DNA from 4 places in the Streptomyces sp. NPDC049837 genome. Region 4 is predicted to be linked to each of the others. Evidence: riboswitches for the same ligand, from Rfam matches in the RefSeq annotation. Region 4 holds a riboswitch; each other region holds the start of a gene.
What was found. A riboswitch is a leader RNA that binds a small molecule or an ion and turns the genes downstream of it on or off. The one in region 4 is predicted to bind cobalamin.
Positions count from the first base shown of each region.

Region 1: it holds a riboswitch for cobalamin, as region 4 does, so the genes downstream of both, AB0J57_RS02545 (ABC transporter substrate-binding protein) here and AB0J57_RS06365 (ABC transporter substrate-binding protein) in region 4, are expected to answer to the same signal.
Region 2: it holds a riboswitch for cobalamin, as region 4 does, so the genes downstream of both, AB0J57_RS07200 (energy-coupling factor ABC transporter permease) here and AB0J57_RS06365 (ABC transporter substrate-binding protein) in region 4, are expected to answer to the same signal.
Region 3: it holds a riboswitch for cobalamin, as region 4 does, so the genes downstream of both, AB0J57_RS09905 (ribonucleoside-diphosphate reductase subunit alpha) here and AB0J57_RS06365 (ABC transporter substrate-binding protein) in region 4, are expected to answer to the same signal.

Region 1 is NZ_JBFAMP010000001.1:552,071-556,705, forward strand. Features, by position in the region: gene AB0J57_RS02540 (iron chelate uptake ABC transporter family permease subunit) at 1-360, opposite strand, end outside; gene AB0J57_RS02545 (ABC transporter substrate-binding protein) at 357-1,388, opposite strand; cobalamin riboswitch at 1,427-1,623, opposite strand; gene AB0J57_RS02550 (class II fructose-bisphosphate aldolase) at 1,641-2,474, opposite strand; gene AB0J57_RS02555 (ROK family protein) at 2,462-3,451, opposite strand; gene AB0J57_RS02560 (sugar isomerase) at 3,448-4,425, opposite strand; gene AB0J57_RS02565 (DeoR/GlpR family DNA-binding transcription regulator) at 4,585-4,635, shown strand, end outside.
Region 2 is NZ_JBFAMP010000002.1:594,268-598,902, reverse strand. Features, by position in the region: gene AB0J57_RS07220 (DUF6528 family protein) at 1-441, shown strand, start outside; gene dhaK (dihydroxyacetone kinase subunit DhaK) at 562-1,554, shown strand; gene dhaL (dihydroxyacetone kinase subunit DhaL) at 1,563-2,177, shown strand; gene dhaM (dihydroxyacetone kinase phosphoryl donor subunit DhaM) at 2,174-2,578, shown strand; cobalamin riboswitch at 2,617-2,862, shown strand; gene AB0J57_RS07200 (energy-coupling factor ABC transporter permease) at 2,892-3,575, shown strand; gene AB0J57_RS07195 (energy-coupling factor ABC transporter substrate-binding protein) at 3,572-4,015, shown strand; gene cbiQ (cobalt ECF transporter T component CbiQ) at 4,022-4,635, shown strand, end outside.
Region 3 is NZ_JBFAMP010000003.1:435,534-440,168, reverse strand. Features, by position in the region: gene AB0J57_RS09910 (ribonucleotide-diphosphate reductase subunit beta) at 1-701, opposite strand, end outside; gene AB0J57_RS09905 (ribonucleoside-diphosphate reductase subunit alpha) at 701-3,064, opposite strand; cobalamin riboswitch at 3,202-3,342, opposite strand; gene AB0J57_RS09900 (GNAT family N-acetyltransferase) at 3,380-3,883, opposite strand; gene AB0J57_RS09895 (YbdD/YjiX family protein) at 3,988-4,200, opposite strand; gene AB0J57_RS09890 (carbon starvation CstA family protein) at 4,221-4,635, opposite strand, start outside.
Region 4 is NZ_JBFAMP010000002.1:399,760-404,394, reverse strand. Features, by position in the region: gene AB0J57_RS06385 (Rrf2 family transcriptional regulator) at 1-231, shown strand, start outside; gene AB0J57_RS06380 (sulfite exporter TauE/SafE family protein) at 356-1,267, shown strand; gene AB0J57_RS06375 (acyl-CoA dehydrogenase) at 1,264-2,433, shown strand; gene AB0J57_RS06370 ((2Fe-2S)-binding protein) at 2,408-3,277, opposite strand; cobalamin riboswitch at 3,254-3,439, shown strand; gene AB0J57_RS06365 (ABC transporter substrate-binding protein) at 3,469-4,527, shown strand; gene AB0J57_RS06360 (iron ABC transporter permease) at 4,524-4,635, shown strand, end outside.

The DNA of each region.
Region 1 (4,635 bases), on a different contig from region 4:
CAGGGCTCCGCCGCCGGCACCGAGGACGACCACGACGACCGCTCCGGTGGAGGCCCCGGACGAGACACCCAGGACGAAGGGGTCGGCGAGCGGGTTGCGCAGCAGCGACTGCATCACCGCCCCGCACAGCGCCAGCCCGGCACCGCACACGGCGGCCAGCAGGGTGCGCGGCAGCCGCAGGTTCCACACGATCCCGTCGCGGATCGGTGTGAGGCCGGAGGCGTCCCCGCCGAGGTGGGACGCCACGACGGACCAGACGTCGGCGACGACGATGTCGGCCGGGCCGATGGTGATGGCGAGGGCGACGGACGCGGCGAGTGCCGCGAGCCCCGCCGCCGTTCGCAGCAGGGCGGCGGTCACTTAGACAGGCCGAACTCGCGGAGCGCGGCGGCGACCTGTTCGATGCCCTCCACCGTGCGGATGGTGGGGTTCATGGCCTGGCCGCTGAGGAGGACGTACCGCTTGTGCTTGACGGCGTCCATGTTCCTCGTGACCGGGTTGGACTCCAGGAACTCGATCTTCTTGGCGGCGCTCTCCCCGGTCTGGGCCTTGCGGGTGAGGTCGCCGATCACCAGGACGTCGGGGTTGCGGTCGGCCACGGTCTCCCAGTTGATCTGCGGCCATTCCTCGGTGGTGTCGTCGAAGACGTTCTTGGCGCCGACTTCGCGGGTGATGACGCCGGGGGCGCCGCAGCACCCGGCCATGTAGGGGGAGTTCGCGTCGGAGAACCAGTACAGCAGAGTGACCTTCGAGGCATCGAGTCCCTTGGTCGCCTTGGCGACACGCGACGTGAGGCTCGCGACCAGGTCCTCGCCGCGCTTCTCCTCACCGAAGACGCGGGCGAGGTCGCGTACCTCCCCGTACACGGTGTCCATGGTCAGCGGCTTGGTGCGGACGCCGTCACCGTCGCCGCTGTTGTCCTTGCCCACGCAGTCGGACGGGGAAAGGTAGGTGGGCACGCCGAGCTTCGCGAACTGCTCGCGCGTGGCCACGCCGCCCTTGCCGAGGGTGGAGGCGAACGAGGCGGCGACGAAGTCGGGTTCGGTGTCGAGGACCTTCTCGAAGGAGGGGTTGTTCTCGGCGAGCCGGGTCACGCCCGCGTTCGCCTTCTCCAGGCCCTTCATGACGGGGTCGGTCCAGGTGGCGGTTCCGGCCATCCGGTCGGCGAGACCGAGGGACAGCATGATCTCGGTGGTGCCCTGGTTGAGCGAGACGGCCCGGCGCGGCCCGTCCCCCTTGATCTCCACCTTCTGTCCGCAGTTGTCCAGTACGCGGATGCCGGCCTGCGCCGGTGAGGGGGACGTGCCGGAGGCACCCCCGCAGCCGGTCAGGAGGAGGGCTCCGCACAGGAGCGCGGCGAACGAGGCGGTCGGGCGTGTGATGGGCACAGCGAAGTCCTCAGCGTCGAGGGCCCATGCGCGGGGCCCGTCCGTACGTGTTCGCCAGCAGGTCTTCGGACTCGGGATCATCCGGGCGCGGCGCCTTCCCGGGCCGGTCTCCGGCCCAGTGGCTGTGGTTGCCACGCCCGTCACCCTCACCGCTGCGCGTCAGTTCCGGATTCGCACCGGATTCCCTGACTCACGTACACGCGTACGGAGTACGACTGGCCTGCGCAAGCTACCACGGGTGCCCACTCGCGCTCACGCGCCGAGGACTCCGAGCAGGCGGGTGACCTCATGGGCCATGGCCGTACGCCCGGCACCGAGGTAGTGGCGTGTGTCGGCCACCATGGGGTCCGCGTCGAGAGCCCGGCGGGCGGCGCCGGTGAAGACCCGGTTCAGGTGGGTGGCGATGTTGACCTTGGTCATGCCGTGGCCCACGGCCGTGGCGAGGCCGTGGTCCGCGACCCCCGACGAGCCGTGCAGCACCAGGGGTACGGGGACGGCGGTACGCAGCGCGGCGATCAGGGCGAAGTCCGGTGCGGCGTCGCGGGTGAGCATGGCGTGCGAGGTGCCCACGGCCACCGCCAGGGCGTCCACGCCCGTGGCCGCGACGAAGGCCGCCGCCTCGTCCGGGTCGGTGCGGGCGCCCGGGGCGTGCACGCCGTCCTTGCCGCCGACCTCGCCCAGTTCGGCCTCCACCCAGACACCGGACGCGTGGCAGCGGGCCCGTATGCCGGCCATGGCGCGGACGTTCTCCTCGTACGGCAGGGTCGATGCGTCGTACATCACCGACGTGAAGCCCAGCGACACCGCTTCGGCGACGAGCTCCGGCGAGGTCGCGTGGTCCAGGTGGACGGCCACCGGAACCGTCGCGGCGCGGGCGACGGCCAGCGTCGCCGTGCCGATCGGGGTGAGCGCGCCGTGGTAGCGGGCGGCGTTCTCGCTGATCTGGAGGACCACGGGGGCGCCCGCCGCTTCGGCGCCCGCCACGATGGCCTCGGCGTGTTCGAGCTGGATGACGTTGAAGGCCCCGACGCCCCTTCCGGCGCGTGCGGCGGGGGTGACGATGTCGGCCGTCCCTACGAGGGGCATGGTGCTTCTCCTGGTGTACGGGGCAGGGGCGTTGAGGGTGACGGCGACACCGCTCCCGAACGGCGGGCCAGGAGGTCCTGGGCGAGGTACGCCGCGCCCATGCAGCCCGCCCGGTCGCCGAGCCGGGCCGCGACGACCTGGGGCACGGCCCGGAAGCGGGCCTGGAACGTGAGGCGTTCGGCGAGCGCGGCGCGCAAGGGGGCGAGACAGGACTCGCCGGCCCCGGACAGGCCGCCGCCGATGACGACGCGCTCCGGGTCGTACAGGGTGATCGCGGTGGTCAGCGCGTCGGCGAGGGCCTCGACCGCCTCGGACCAGATGGCGGCGGCCTTGGCGTCCCCCGCTTGGGCCCGGCCCTGGACGTCCCTGGCGGTGATGCCGCACCGGCCGGTGGCACGGGAGTAGCGGCGGGCGATGGCGGAGGCGGACGCCACGGTCTCCAGGCAGCCCCGCGCGCCGCAGTGGCAGCGTTCTCCCCCGGGCCGCACCACGAGGTGCCCCAGCTCCCCGGCGCCGCCATGGCCACCGGTCAGGGCCCGGGCCCGGCCCCCGGTGAACACGGCGGCGGCGATCCCGGTGCCGACCGGCACGAAGAGGAAGTCGCCGCAGCCCCGCCCGGCGCCGGCCCTGGCCTCCGCGAGGCCGCCGGCCCGGACGTCGTGCCCGAACGCGACGGGCAGGTCGAGGTGTTCGGCCAGCCAGTCCTTGACGGGTACGTCGCGCCAGCCGAGGTTGGTGGCGAGGACGGAGACGCCGTCGTACTCGTCGACGATGCCGGGAACGACGACCCCGGCCGCCTCGGCCGCCGGGCAGCGTTCGGCCAGTTCGGCGGCGCGGGCGAGCACGGTCTCCAGGACGGCGTCCGGGCCCCGGTCCGCCCGCGTGCACCAGCGCTCGGTGTGGCGCAGGGTGCCGTCGTCGGAGAGTACGCCGCCCTTGATGTACGTGCCTCCGACGTCCAGGGCGATGACCGTCATGACTCCACCCGGACGCCGGCCCCGGCTCCCGCCCCGGCCCCGGCTCCCGCCCCGGCGTCGGCGTCGGCGTCGGCGTCGGCGTCGGCGTCGGCGTCGGCGTCGGCGTCGGCCAGGACGACGGAGCGGGTGAGGTGGCGGGGCCGGTCGGGGTCGAGGCCGCGCCGGCCGGCCAGGGCGACCGCGAGGCGCTGGGCGCGCACCAGTTCGGCGAGCGGGTCGGCCGGGGAGACGGAGACGTACGCGCCGGTCGCCCGCACCTCGTCGAGGAGGCCGGCCGGCGGCGCGCCGAAGAACCAGACGGCTCGCCCGGGTCCCGCGATGCTGATCGGGCCGTGCCGGTACTCCATCGCCGCGTACGACTCCGTCCACGCCCCGGCCGCCTCCCGCAGTTTGAGCGCGGCCTCGTGGGCGAGGCCGACGGTCCAGCCGGTCCCGAGGAAGGTGAACTGCTCGGCGGCCACCGCCTCTTCGGCGAGTGGGGCGAGCACGGCCCGCTCGGCCTGTTCCGGCAGGTCCGGCGGTACGAGACCGAGGCCGGCGCGCAGCAGGACGAGGGCCGTGGTGGCGAACCTGGTCTGCGCGACCGACCGCTCGTCGGCGAACGACAGGTCGACGACCGTGCCCGCGACATCACGGACGGGCGTGCCGGGGTCGCCGGTGAGCGCGACCGTCGGGGTGTCCCCGGCCAGCCGTCGCAGCGTGGTGAGCACCTCCGTCGTGGTGCCGGAGCGGGTGATGGCGAGCGCACGGTCGTAGCGGCGGGTCACCGGGTACGCGGAGGCGGCGAAGGCGTCGGTCTCCCCCAGCCCGGCGGATTCGCGCAGTGACGCGTACGCCTGGGCGATGTGGAGGGAGGTGCCGCAGCCGATGACGGCGACGCGTTCGCCGTCCTGCGGCAGCCCGGCCGGGCGCGCCTCCAGCGCACGCCGCCAGCACGCGGGCTGGCCGGCGATCTCCCCGTCGACATGACTCATGGTGGCTCCTGGATTCGTGATTGAAGATGGCCTTTTTATAGGCCTATCGCTCAGCTTTAAGCAAGAGTGCGCACGAATGCGCACCGAGCTGAGCGGGCGGGTTACGCTCACAGCCCGAAACAGCCCAAGCAGGCCGTGACGCGACAGAGGAGAACGGTGATGGGTACGCACGAGCGGTGGACGCGGCTCCTCGACGCGCTGAGCGAGCGG
Region 2 (4,635 bases), 190 kb from region 4:
TTCACCAAGGCCCACGGGGTGCTGTGGGACGAGCAGAACGAGCTGCTGTGGGTCACCGGCGGCACGCTGATCCGCACGTACCGCGTCAAGGGCACGCTGCGCGCCGCGCGGCTGGAGAAGCACGGCCCCGACATCACCATCGCCGGGAACGGCCACGACATCCAGCCCGACTACGCCCGGCCGGGCACCCTGCTGGTCACCGACAGCCACCGTGTGTACTCGGTCGACAAAGCGACCCGGGCCGCCACCGTCATCGCCAGGATGCCGTATGTGAAGTCCTACGTCCGGCACGCCGGCGGCCAGGCGATGTGGACGGCCGACCCCGACATCGAGGACTCGGTCTGGGGCGGTTCGACCGTCCACTTCTCCGCCGGGGGCAACCGCACCCGGCAGGGCGCCCAGATCTACAAGGCGCGGATCTACACCACCCGGTTCCAGTGAGCCGACCGCGGTGCGGCACGGTGTGCTCCCGGCCGCCCGGCCGCCGGAGCACACCGACTGCGCCCCGGCCGGCGCGCGGGTAGCCTCGGGCGTGTCCGACACTCCTGCCGGGAGGCACCGTTGAGAATGCTCATCAACGTACCCGAGACCGTCGTCGCCGACGCGCTGCGCGGGATCGCGGCCGCGCATCCCGAACTCACCGTGGACGTGGAGAACCGGGTCGTCGTACGGCGCGACGCGCCGGTCGCCGGGAAGGTGGCCCTGGTGTCGGGGGGCGGGTCCGGGCACGAGCCGCTGCACGCCGGGTTCGTCGGGCCGGGGATGCTGGCGGCCGCCTGTCCCGGCGAGGTGTTCACCTCCCCCGTGCCGGACCAGATGGTGCGGGCGGCGGCGGCCGTGGACAGCGGGCAGGGCGTGCTGTTCGTCGTCAAGAACTACACCGGCGACGTCCTGAACTTCGAGATGGCGGCCGAGCTCGCCGAGGACGAGGGCGTGCAGGTCGCCAAGGTCCTGGTGGACGACGACGTGGCCGTGTCGGACAGTACGTACACGGCGGGGCGGCGCGGGACCGGAGCGACGCTGTTCGTGGAGAAGATCGCGGGCGCGGCCGCCGAGGAGGGTGCCCCGCTGGAGCGGGTGGAGGCGATCGCCCGCCGGGTGAACGCGAGTTCGCGCAGTTTCGGCGTGGCGCTGAGCGCCTGCTCCACGCCCGCGAAGGGCAGCCCGACGTTCGACCTGCCACCCGGTGAGCTGGAGTTGGGCATCGGGATCCACGGCGAGCCGGGCCGGGAGCGGCGGCCCATGATGACCGCGCGGGAGATCGCCGACTTCGCGGTGGACGCCGTGCTGGAGGACCTGAGGCCGAGCGGCCCGGTGATGGTGCTCGTCAACGGCATGGGGGCGACGCCGTTGCTGGAGCTGTACGGGTTCAACGCCGAGGTCCAGCGGGTGCTGGGCGAGCGGGGCGTGGCCGTGGCCCGTACGCTGGTCGGCAACTACGTGACCTCGCTCGACATGGCCGGCTGCTCGGTGACCCTGTGCCAGGCGGACGAGGAAATGCTGCGGCTGTGGGACGCGCCGGTGCGGACGGCCGCACTGCGGTGGGGAATGTGAGGCCCGTGATGCTCGACGCGGAGTTCTTCCGGCGCTGGATGACGACCGCGGCCGCCGCCGTGGACCGGGAGGCCGGCCGGCTCACCGAGCTGGACTCGGCGATCGGTGACGCCGACCACGGGGCCAATCTGCAACGCGGTTTCGCCGCGGTGGTCAAGGCCCTGGAGGACGAGCCGCCCGGCACGCCGGGGGCCGTGCTCACGCTCGCGGGGCGGCAGCTCATCTCGACGGTCGGCGGCGCGTCGGGTCCCTTGTACGGGACGCTGCTGCGGCGCACCGGCAAGGCGCTGGGCGACGCCGCCGAGGTGGCGCCGGTGCAGCTCGCCGAGGCGCTGCGCGCGGGTGTGGCGGCGGTGGCGCAGCTCGGCGGGGCGGCGGCCGGGGACAAGACGATGCTGGACGCGCTGGAGCCGGCCGTCGAGTCGCTGGCCGAGTCGCTCGGCGAGTCGTTCGCGGCGGCGGCCGAGGCCGCGAACCAGGGCGCCCTCGCGACCGTACCGATGCTCGCCCGCAAGGGCAGGGCCAGCTATCTCGGTGAGCGCAGCGTAGGTCACCAGGACCCGGGCGCCACGTCCTCGGCCCTGCTGATCGCCGCCCTCGCCGAGGCGGAGGGCACGCGGTGAGCGCGCGGGTGGGCATCGTGCTCGTCTCGCACAGCGCGGCGGTCGCGTCGTCCGTCGCCGAGCTGGCCCGTGGCCTCGCGGGCGGCGGCGGGACGGTGCCGGTGGCGGCGGCGGGCGGCACTCCGGACGGGGGGCTCGGCACCAGCGCGGAGCTGATCACCCAGGCGGCGACGGAGGTCGACGGCGGGGCGGGCGTGGCCGTCCTGGTGGACCTGGGCAGCGCGGTCCTGACGGTGAAGGCCCTGCTCGCGGAGGGCGACGAGCTGCCCGACGGTACGCGGCTGGTGGACGCTCCTTTCGTGGAGGGCGCGGTGGCGGCGGTGGTCACCGCGTCGGCGGGCGGTGACCTGGACGCGGTGGTGACGGCCGCGTCGGAGGCGTACGGCTACCGCAAGGAGTGACGGCGTCCGGTGGGTGCAGCCGGTGCCCGCACCGGTGTGCGGGTTGTGATGTACCTGGTCAAAGCACTACTGTCGCAGGGCCTTGGTGTACGGGAAACCGGTGCGGTACCGGTGCGGCCCTCGCCACTGTGATCGGGAAGTCCGGCTCCACTCCCTGGGAATCCACCCCGGGAAGCCACTGGAACACCGCGGGAGACCGCGGGGTCCGGGAAGGCGGAGTCGCGGCGGCATGCCCCCATGCCATCCCGTCAGCCAGGAGACCGGCCAGGGCGCGTTGTCCATCCACGAGGTGCTGGAGAGGGTCTCCCACATCATGCATATCGCCGAGGGGTATCTGCCCCCTGCGCACGCGGTCGCCTGGACCGTCGCCGCCGCTCCCTTCGTCGCCCATGGCGTCCGGGCCCTGACCCGGGAGGTCAAGGCCAATCCCGAATCGACTCTCCTGCTCGGCGCGTCCGGTGCCTTCACCTTTGTCCTGTCCGCCCTGAAGATCCCTTCGGTGACGGGCAGTTGCTCGCACCCGACCGGTACGGGACTGGGCGCGATCCTGTTCCGGCCGCCGATCATGGCGGTGCTGGGCACCATCACGCTGCTCTTCCAGGCGCTGCTGCTGGCGCACGGCGGCCTGACGACCCTGGGCGCCAACGCCTTCTCGATGGCGATCGTCGGGCCGTGGGCGGGCTTCGGCACCTACTGGCTGCTGCGCCGCTTCGACGTGCCGCTGATGGTGAGCGTCTTCTTCGGCGCGTTCGTCGCCGACCTGTCCACGTACTGCGTCACCAGCGTGCAGCTCGCGCTGGCGTTCCCGGACCCGGGCAGCGGTGTCGCCGGTGCGCTGGCGAAGTTCGGCGGGATCTTCGCCGTCACGCAGATTCCGCTGGCCGTCAGCGAGGGCCTGCTCACCGTGCTGGTGATGCGGCTGCTGATGCAGTCCAGCAAGGGCGATCTGGCCCGCCTCGGTGTCCTGCCGGTGAAGAAGGAGGCCGTGGTCCGATGAGCCGTAACGCCAGGATCAACACACTGCTGCTGCTCGTCGTGGTGGCGCTCGCCGTCCTCCCGCTCGCGCTGGGCATGGGCGACCACAAGGAGGAGCCGTTCACGGGCGCCGACGCCCAGGCCGAGACGGCCATCACCGAGCTGAAGCCGGATTACGAGCCGTGGTTCAGCCCGCTGTACGAACCGCCGTCGGGTGAGGTGGAGTCCGCGCTGTTCGCGCTCCAGGCCGCCATCGGGGCGGGCGTGCTGGCGTACTACTTCGGTCTGCGGCGCGGTCGCCGGCAGGGCGAGGCGCAGGCGCGCGCGGGCGCCGGCACGGCCGATGCCGGTGCCTCGGACGCCAAGGCCGCGGACGTGGCGGTGGCAACCGAGGGCGCCTCGCTCGCTGACGCGGGCGGCGCCGACGCCCCGGGCGCCGGCGACCGGCAGCCCTCCGCGTAGCCGCCGGTGCTGCCGATCGACGCGGCGGCGCACAGCAGTCGCTGGCGCCGCCGTCACCCGTGCGAGAAGGCCGTGCTCGGCTTCGGCCTGACGGTGCTGGCGATCTGTCTGCCGCCGTGGCCGGGTGCCGTCCTGGTGGCGGCCGCCACCCTGGCGGTGCTGCTCGGCCCGGCCGGGGTCGCGCCCCGGCAGTTGTGGCGGGCGTGGCGCATCCCGCTCGGCTTCTGCGTGACGGGCGCGGTGCCGCTGCTGTTCCAGGTGGGCGGGGCGGGCGGGCTGGTCTCGCCGGCACCGGACGGGCCGGTGCACGCGGGACAGTTGCTGCTGCGCACGTCGGCGGCCTCGCTGGGCGTGCTGCTGTTCGCGTTCACCACGCCGGTGTCCGACGTGCTGCCCCGGCTGGTGCGGGCCGGGGTGCCGGCCGCGGTGGTGGACGTGGCGCTGGTGATGTACCGGATCAGTTTCCTGCTGCTGGACGCGGTGCGGCGGGTCCGGGAGGCGCAGACGGCGCGGCTCGGGCTGACCAGCCGGGCGGCCGCCTGGCGTTCACTCGCGGGCCTGGGCGCGACGGCGTTCGTGCGCGCCTTCGACCGGGCGGCGCGGCTCCAGACGGGGCTGGC
Region 3 (4,635 bases), on a different contig from region 4:
ATCGTCTCGTCCCGGAACACCCAGTTGGTGCCGGTGGCAAGGCCGTGCAGCAGACCGCGCGAGCGGAACCAGTACACGTACGCGAAGGCGCCGTAGAAGAACAGGCCCTCGATGCAGGCGGCGAAGCAGATCAGGTTCAGCAGGAAGCGGCGGCGGTCGGCCTTCGTCTCCAGCCGGTCGATCTTCTCCACCGAGTCCATCCACCGGAAGCAGAACTGCGCCTTCTCACGGATGGAGGGGATGTTCTCGACGGCGGCGAACGCGGCCGCGCGGTCCTCCGGATCGGGGAGGTAGGTGTCGAGCAGCGTCAGATAGAACTGGACGTGCACGGCCTCCTCGAACAACTGACGCGACAGGTACAGCCGCGCCTCCGGGGAGTTGATGTGCTTGTAGAGCGTCAGCACCAGGTTGTTCGCCACGATCGAGTCGCCCGTGGCGAAGAACGCCACCAGCCGGCCGATCAGGTGCTGCTCGCCGGGCGTCAGCTTGGCGAGGTCGGTGACGTCGGAGTGGAGGTCGACCTCCTCCACGGTCCAGGTGTTCTTGATGGCGTCCCGGTAGCGCTCGTAGAAGTCCGGGTAGCGCATCGGGCGCAGGGTCAGCTCGAAGCCCGGGTCGAGAAGGTTCTTGAAAACAGGGGTGTCGGCACGCAGTGCCGTCGTTGAGGGGCGGTGGTCGGGAGACGGGTGGGCGGAGCTCATTACTGGCAGGCCTCGCAGGACTCGGGGTTTTCCAGGGAGCAGGCGACGGCCTCGGGGTCGGCGGCCTGCTGAACGGGGATGGACGCCTGGGCGGCACGCGCGATCCGGGTCGCCGGGCGCGAGCGCAGGTAGTACGTCGTCTTCAGGCCCTGCTTCCAGGCGTACGCGTACATCGACGACAGCTTGCCGATCGTCGGCGTCTCCATGAACAGGTTCAGCGACTGCGACTGGTCCAGGAACGGCGTACGGGCCGCCGCCATGTCGATCAGACCGCGCTGCGGGATCTCCCAGGCCGTCCGGTACAGCTCGCGCACCTCGGCCGGGATCCAGGTGAAGCCCTGCACCGAGCCGCTCGACTCGCGCAGCGCCTCACGGGTCTGGGCGTCCCACACGCCGAGCCGCTTCAGCTCCTCCACCAGGTAGGAGTTGACCTGGAGGAACTCGCCCGACAGCGTCTCGCGCTTGAAGAGGTTGGAGACCTGCGGCTCGACGCACTCGTACACGCCCGCGATCGAGGCGATCGTGGCGGTCGGAGCGATGGCGAGGAGCAGCGAGTTGCGCATGCCGACGGCGGCGATCCGCTCGCGCAGGGCCGCCCAGCGCTCCGGCCAGGTCAGCTCCACGTCGTAGTGGTCGGGGTGCAGCACCCCGCGCGCCGTCCGGGTCTTCTCCCAGGCGGGCAGCGGGCCGTTGCGCTCGGCGAGGTCGGCCGACGCCTCGTACGCGGCGAGCATGATCCGCTCGGCGATGCGCGTCGACAGGGCACGCGCCTCGGGGGAGTCGAACGGCAGTTGCAGCTTGAAGAAGACGTCCTGGAGGCCCATGGCGCCGAGGCCCACCGGCCGCCACTTGGCGTTGGACCGCCCGGCCTGCTCGGTCGGGTAGAAGTTGATGTCGACGACCCGGTCCAGGAACGTGACGGCCGTACGGACGGTCTCGTCAAGCCGCTCCCAGTCGATGTCCCCGCCGCTGACGAACGCGCCCAGGTTGACCGAGCCCAGGTTGCACACGGCCGTCTCGCCGTCGTCCGTGACCTCGAGGATCTCGGTGCACAGGTTGGAGGAGTGGACCGTGTGGCCCGGCTCGGCGGTCTGGTTGGCCGTACGGTTCGAGGCGTCCTTGAACGTCATCCAGCCGTTGCCGGTCTGCGCCAGGGTGCGCATCATCCGGCCGTACAGGTCACGGGCCGGCATGGTCTTCCGGGCCAGCCCCCTGGCCTCGGCGGCGCGGTAGGCGGCGTCGAACTCGTCGCCCCACAGGTCGACCAGCTCCGGCACGTCGACGGGCGAGAACAGCGACCACTCGGCGTCGGCGTTGACCCGGCGCATGAACTCGTCCGGAATCCAGTGCGCCAGGTTCAGGTTGTGCGTACGCCGGGCGTCCTCACCGGTGTTGTCGCGCAGCTCCAGGAACTCCTCGATGTCCGCGTGCCACGTCTCCAGGTACACGGCCGCCGCGCCCTTGCGCCGCCCGCCCTGGTTCACGGCCGCGACGGAGGCGTCCAGCGTCTTCAGGAACGGCACGATGCCGTTGGAGTGCCCGTTGGTGCCGCGGATCAGCGAACCGCGCGCCCGGATGCGGGAGTACGACAGGCCGATGCCGCCCGCGTGCTTCGACAGCCGCGCCACCTGGTGGTAGCGGTCGTAGATGGAGTCCAGCTCGTCCAGCGGCGAGTCCAGCAGGTAGCACGAGGACATCTGCGGGTGGCGCGTACCGGAGTTGAACAGCGTGGGGGAGGAGGGCAGGTAGTCGAGCCGGCTCATCAGCCCGTACAGGGACGCCACCTCGTCCAGGGCGCGCACCGAGTCGTCCTCGGCCAGCCCGGCCGCCACCCGCAGCATGAAGTGCTGCGGCGTCTCGATCACCTTGCGCGTGATCGGGTGCCGGAGCAGGTAGCGCGAGTACAGCGTCCGCAGCCCGAAGTATCCGAACCGGTCGTCGGCGGCCGAGTCGATCAGCGCGTCCATCCGGTCGGCGTGGGCCGTCACGAACGCGGCCGTACGGTCCGCGATCAGACCCTCCCGGTGCCCCACAGCCACCGACGCCGAGAACGACACCGCGCCCTGCCCGGCCGCCTCCTCCGTGATCGTCCGGGTCAGCAGCCGCGCCGCGAGCCGGGAGTACGCGGGGTCCTCGGAGATCAGCCCGGCGGCCGCCTCGGTGGCGAGCTCGCGCAGCTCCGCCTCGTCCGAACCGGCGTGGCGGCCCCGCAGCGCGGCGGCGGCGACCCGGCCCGGGTCGGTGTCGGGCAGGTCGGCGGTGAGGTCGGTCAGGGTCCGCAGCAGTACGGTCCCGGGTCCGTCCGTCTCCGTCGTGTCCGTGACTGCGACTGCTGAAACCGGATCGGCTGGCGCGATGGTCACGTGGGGGCTCTCCCTCGCTCGGCTCGGGGCCACCGCGGACGCGGGCAGGGGAGCGGGCGCACCCGGGCACAGGGTGCGGGGCACCGCGTCCACCGGCCCATTCCGCGAGGCCCGGACGTCTGGGCACCCGGGCCGGACGGTCCGGGCGCGCTGTCGGCAGGTCTTCGGACTCGTACGTACACAAAGGCACACCAACACACCGTTGCGGGACAGTTCCGGATTTCCACCGGATTCCCCTGCGGCGACAGCGAGGACGAGCATACATGTGGGGGGCGCGAGTTGAGGCACCCCCCACATGTTGTGTCGGTCGCAGCCTCAGAGGGCCAGCGCGTACGTGGGGAGGGTCACGCCCGGGACGGGCCGCACGTCCCTCTCCGGGGTGCGGACGAACCCCAGCCGCTCGTAGATCCGGTGCGCCGCCCGCATGGACGCCTGCGTGGACAGCACCAGCCGCGCGCACCCCTCCACCGCCCGCGCCCGCTCCACGCACGCCCGTACGAGCGCCTCGCCCGCGCCCCGCCGCCGTGCCTCCCGGGCCACCGCGAGCATCCGCAGCTCGGCCTCCCCGTCGCGGGCCAGGTCCGCCCACGGATCGCCGCCCCGCGCGACGAACGTCACCCCGCCCAGCACCCGTTCGTCCCGCTCCACGGCCACGAGCACCTCCGCCCCGGCGGCCCGCCGGGCCACGTCCCGCAGCTCGATCAGGTACTCGTCGCTCTCCCCGAAGGCCAGGAGCCCGTCCCCGAGGTACGCCTGGGCCGTGATGTCGGCGAGCGTCCCGTGTTCCTCGGGCCGTACCGCCCTGATGGTGATGTCCATGGTCCGAGTGTGGAGGGGTACGGCGACGGGCCGCCGCATTTCCGTCCCCGGAAACACGGCGGCCCGTCGTGCGGTCACCCGCTCAGCAGTACGTCAGCAGCACCTCAGCAGCAGCGGAACCCGTCGCGCGGGTCGGCCTCCCGCGCGTCGGTGCGCCTGCGCTCGAACTCGCGCCGGGTCATCACCTCGGCGCCCGGGTCGCAGCGCCGGGCGTGGGCGACGTACGCGTCGTACGCGCCCTCGCCGGACACCTCGCGGACGTACCAGCGCACCCACCTGACGGCGCGTCGCAGGCGGCCGTCCGGCCGTGCGGTCACGGGGGGCCTCACCGCGGTCCTCACCGGGAGCCGGTCCCGGCCGGCACCTCGTCACCGCTGCCACCGTCCTTGCGGATGCCGCCCTCGGGGCCGAGCCCGGCGGCCACCAGCTCGGCCTTCTCCTCCGCCGTGGGGAAGAGCCCGGCGGGCGCGACGAGCCTGGACGGGGTGTACGGGACCTCGGAGAGCTTCACACCGGCCGGGTTGGTGATGGCCTTGTAGCAGACCCGTCCGGCGTCGGCGATCACCACGACGATGAGGAGGGCGAACAGGGCGGAGAGGACGCCGTCGACCGTGGAGTTGGTGACGACGGTGTGCATGTCGTCCATCGACTTCGCGGGCGGCAGCACCTGCCCGGAGTCGATGCCCGCCTGGTACTTGTCCCGCTGGGCGAAGAAGCCCACCCGCGGGTCCGCCGAGAAGATCTTCTGCCAG
Region 4 (4,635 bases):
GCCGACGTCGTGCGCGCGGTGGACGGCCCTCTGGTCTCCGTACGGGGTGTGCGGCCGCCCGAGCTGTCCTACAACGGGCCCGCGGAGTCCCTGCTCCCGCTGTGGATCGCCCTGCGGGCGAACGTCCGGCGCATCCTCGAAGGGGTGTCGCTGGCGGACGTGGCGTCCGGTCACCTCCCCGAAGGTGTGCACTCGCTGGTGGAGGACCCCGCCGCCTGGGCCAACCCCTGAGCGCGTCTCACCATACGAGCCACTTCTGTCCATCTTGTGAACAGGCCCTTGCCGAGGGGGCTTTCGGCGGCCACTATCCCTACCAACCCGATAGGGAAACTAGGGATCGATCTGCGAGGTGGCCGTGAAGACGTTGATCGTGTTGGCACTTGCCGGGCTCGGTGCCCAACTCGTGGACGGGAGCCTGGGCATGGCCTACGGCGTCACCTCCACCACCCTGCTGCTGGCGGTGGGTACGAACCCCGCCGCCGCCTCCGCCACGGTGCACCTCGCCGAGATCGGCACGACCCTCGCCTCGGGCGCCGCCCACTGGCGGTTCGGCAACGTGGACTGGCGGGTCGTCGCGAAGATCGGCATTCCGGGCGCGGCCGGGGCGTTCGCCGGGGCGACCGTCCTCTCCAGCCTCTCCACCGACGTCGCCAAGCCGGTCATGGCCCTGATCCTGCTGGGCCTCGGCCTCTACGTGCTCGGCCGCTTCACCTTCCTGGGCCTGCCCACCGGCAACCTGGGCAAGCCGCTGCGCAAGCGGTTCCTCTCCCCGCTCGGGGTCGTCGCCGGTTTCCTCGACGCCACCGGTGGCGGCGGCTGGGGCCCGGTCGGCACCCCCGCGATCCTGGCCAGCGGACGCCTGGAGCCGCGTAAGGTCATCGGCTCCATCGACACCAGCGAGTTCCTGGTCGCCGTCGCCGCGAGCATCGGTTTCCTCGTGGGCCTCGGATCGCAGGGCATCGACTACTCGTGGGCCGTCGCCCTGCTGGTCGGCGGCCTGATCGCCGCGCCCATCGCCGCATGGCTGGTACGCCACGTGCCGCCGCGCATCCTCGGGTCGGCGGTCGGCGGCCTGATCGTCCTCACCAACGTCCGGACGCTGCTGCGCAGCGACTGGCTCGGCGCCGGCGACGCCGCCCAGTGGGCGGTCTACGCCCTCATCTACCTGCTCTGGGCGGCGGCTCTGGCGTACTCCTTCAAGGAACACCGCCGCCAGTCGGCACAGCCCTCGGCGACCGTGGCCGGCGTCCCCGCCCAGGTCAAGTGACGGCCGCCGCGCTCGGGACGGCGACCGCCCGGGCCCAGGGGCGTGACACACCCCTGCGCATCGCGCGGGACGTCGCGGAGGACCTGGCCGCCGACGCGATCGCCCGGGACCGGGCCGGCAGGCCGCCCGTCGACGAGGTGGCCCGGCTGCGCGAGGCCGGGCTCCTGGCGGCCCTCGTGCCACCGGGCCGTACGCACGGCGTCGACTGGCGCACCGGCTGCGCCGTCGTGCACGAGATCGCCACGGCGGACAGCTCCGTGGGCGAGTTGCTCGCCCGCCACTACGTGCACGCCTGGAGCGGACGCTTCTACGCCACGGCCCACCGCGCCGCCGCTCTCGAACGGGACACCGCGCGCGACCAGTTGCTGTGGGCCGGCGGCGTGCGCACCGCCGCCCCGGACGGCGGCGTCCCGGACCTCACCCTGACCCCGCTCCACTCCGGGTACCTGCTCAACGGCCGGCGGGCCGTGGACACGGCCGTGACCGTCGCCGACCGGTTCGTCGTGGACGCCCTGTGCGCCGTGACGGGTGACGTCCTGGTCGTACGGGTGCCGTCCGGCCGTCCCGGAGTGTCCGTCGAACCCGCCCGGGACCGGCTCGGCCAGCGGGTCGCAGGCGCGGGCCGCGTGGCCTTCGACCGGGTGGCCGTCGCGCCCGCGCAGGTCCTCGGCCCCCGGCCGTACGACGAGGAGTCGACCGCGCCCTTCACCGCGCTCGCCGCCCCCGCGCTGCGGCTCGCCCTGTGCCACGTCGGCCTGGGCATCGCCGAAGGCGCCCTCTCCGAGGCGCGTGACGCCTGCCCCGGTGGCCGGCTGCCCGCCACCGGCCCGGACGTCCTCCTCGCGTTCGGGGAACTGGCCTCGGCGGCCCGGACCGCCGCGGCCGTCGTCGAACGGGCGACGGCGGCGATGGCCGGCGCCCTGGAGGCGGGACCGCACATCGACGCGGACGAGCCCGCCGACGTCGCCGCCCTCGTCGCCACGGCCGAGACGGTCACGGCCGAGGCCGCCCTGCACATCACCACGCGGGTGCCGGAACTCGCCGACGCCCCCGGCCTCGACCGGTTCTGGCGCAACGCCCGCGTCCTGACGGCCGACCGCTCCACGGCTCACCGGCTCCGCGACATCGGTGAGCACTACCTCAACGGGGCGTACCGGCCGGGTTGAGGACGCACTCGGCGCAGTAACCGGCTCCGGGCACGCGGTAGTAGAGGCAGCAGCTACGGCGCCGGTACGTCAGCGGCCTGGCGGTGAAGGCGCCGGCGCTGGCGAGCGGTTCGCGTGCCAGCAGGGCGGTGACCAGCGGCAGCGGGGGGTAGGGTGCCTCGGGGGCATGGGCGGTGAGCACCCGGACGGCGCCGATGAGCGCGGAGGCGGCGTTGCCCCGCAACACGTGCGGGGACAGCGCGGAGTGCTCCCGCAGCGCGTCGCCCAGCGGCAGCAGGTTGCGTACGACGACGGTCCCGTGCAGGGCCAGGGGCAGGTCGTCACCCGCCACCCAGGACACCTCCGGCAGCCACAGGTCGATCGGGCCGGACTCGGCCGGGCGCCACCACAGGCGGTCGGGCGCGAGGTCGGGCGCGCGCCCGGTGAGCGCGGCGGTGGCCAGGGCGACCGACCACAGCCGGGCGGCCGTCCCGATGTGCAGGGTCGAGGCGGCGACCCGCCGCTGCCCGGCCCCGAGCCGCTGCCCGGTGCCGAGCCGCCGGCCGACCGCCGCCACGTACGCGTCCAGCGCCCCGTCCCGGTCCGTGTACAGGTCGGTGAGCGGCCGGAAGCGTGCGGCGTCGGCGCGGGGCCCCCACGCCACGGCGAAGTAGGGGCCGACGGCTCGGACCCGTGCGAGGACGTCGGGGCTGGGACCGCCGTCCGGCGACGATCCGTCACACACGCGCGGGCACACGGGTGCCACCGTCCTCTCGGTCGTGGGGTCGAAGGCAGGATGGCAGAAGCACCGCGCCGCACACCAGGTCCGCCCGGTGTCACCGGCCACGTAGTATCGCCTGGTCATCACCGCGACGGGAGACAGGAAGCCGGTGCGATTCCGGCACGGTCCCGCCACTGTGACCGGGGAGTGGAACCCTTCGAGAAGGCCACTGCGCACCACGCGCGGGAAGGCCGGGGGAACGTCGATCCGGGAGTCAGGACACTGGCCTGTCGCGGGCCCGTTCCGAGGAGCGCGGACTCCCCAGGAGGCTTTACGTGTACGACGGCACGCCCCGTCCCCATTTGTTCCCCCGTTCCCTTTTCTCCCCCGCCCGCCCGCGCCGCCGCGCCGGGCGCGCCGTGGCGCTGGCCGTCGCCCTGTCGGCGACCCTGCTGGCCGGCTGCGGCGGCCCCGAGCGGGCAGCCGACGACCGGAAGGCCACCGCGCCGTCCGGGCAGGGCTTCCCGGTCACCATCGACAATTGCGGCACCCGCACGACGTACGACAAGCCGCCCTCCCGGGTGGTCACCATCCACCAGCACCCGGCCGAACTGATGCTGGCACTGGGGCTGAAGGACCGGATGGTCGGCACCGCCTTCCCCGACTCTGCCGTCCTGCCCCAGTTCCGGAAGGACTTCGAGGCCATCCCGGAGCTGGCGGAGAAGGAACCGTCCTTCGAGAAGGTCCTGGAGGCCGGGCCGGACTTCGTCTACGGCGGCTACGGCAGCGCGTTCGCCGAGAACGAGGGCCGCTCCCGCAAGGCGTTCGCCGACGCGGGCATCGACACCTACCTCAACCGCGAGTACTGCGGGAAGAAGCGGGTGTCCATGCAGGACACCTACGACGAGATCCGCACCATCGGCTCGGTCTTCGGCGTGCGGGACCGCGCCGACCGGCTCGTCGCCGACCTCCAGGGACGTATCGCCAGGACCACCGAGGCGGTGAAGGGCGCGCCCGCCGTGCCCGTGTTCGTGTACGACAGCGGCGACAAGTCGGCGTTCACGGCGGGCGGCAAGAGCCTGGGCACCGAGATCATCCGGCTGGCCGGCGGCCGGAACGTCTTCGACGACCTCGACGAGGTCTTCGGGGACGCCTCCTGGGAGCAGGTCGTGGCCCGCAAGCCCGAGGTGATCGCCATCTACGACTACGCGGGCGCCGACAACGTGGAGCGGAAGAAGAAGTTCCTGCTCTCGCAGCCGGCCCTCGCGGACGTCCCGGCCGTGAAGAACAAGCGGTTCGTGGTGCTGCCGCTGACCGCGACCCTGGTCGGCGTACGGCCGCCGTACGCGGTCGAGGACCTGGCGCGCGCACTGCACCCGGAGAGGTTCCGGTGACGGGCCCGGCGAAGGCCACGACCGGTCCCGCGCCCACCGGCCGCCCGCAGCGGCGGAGCGAACCCGCCTTCGCCGTGACCCTTGCCGTCCTCGGCGTCCTGCTCCTGG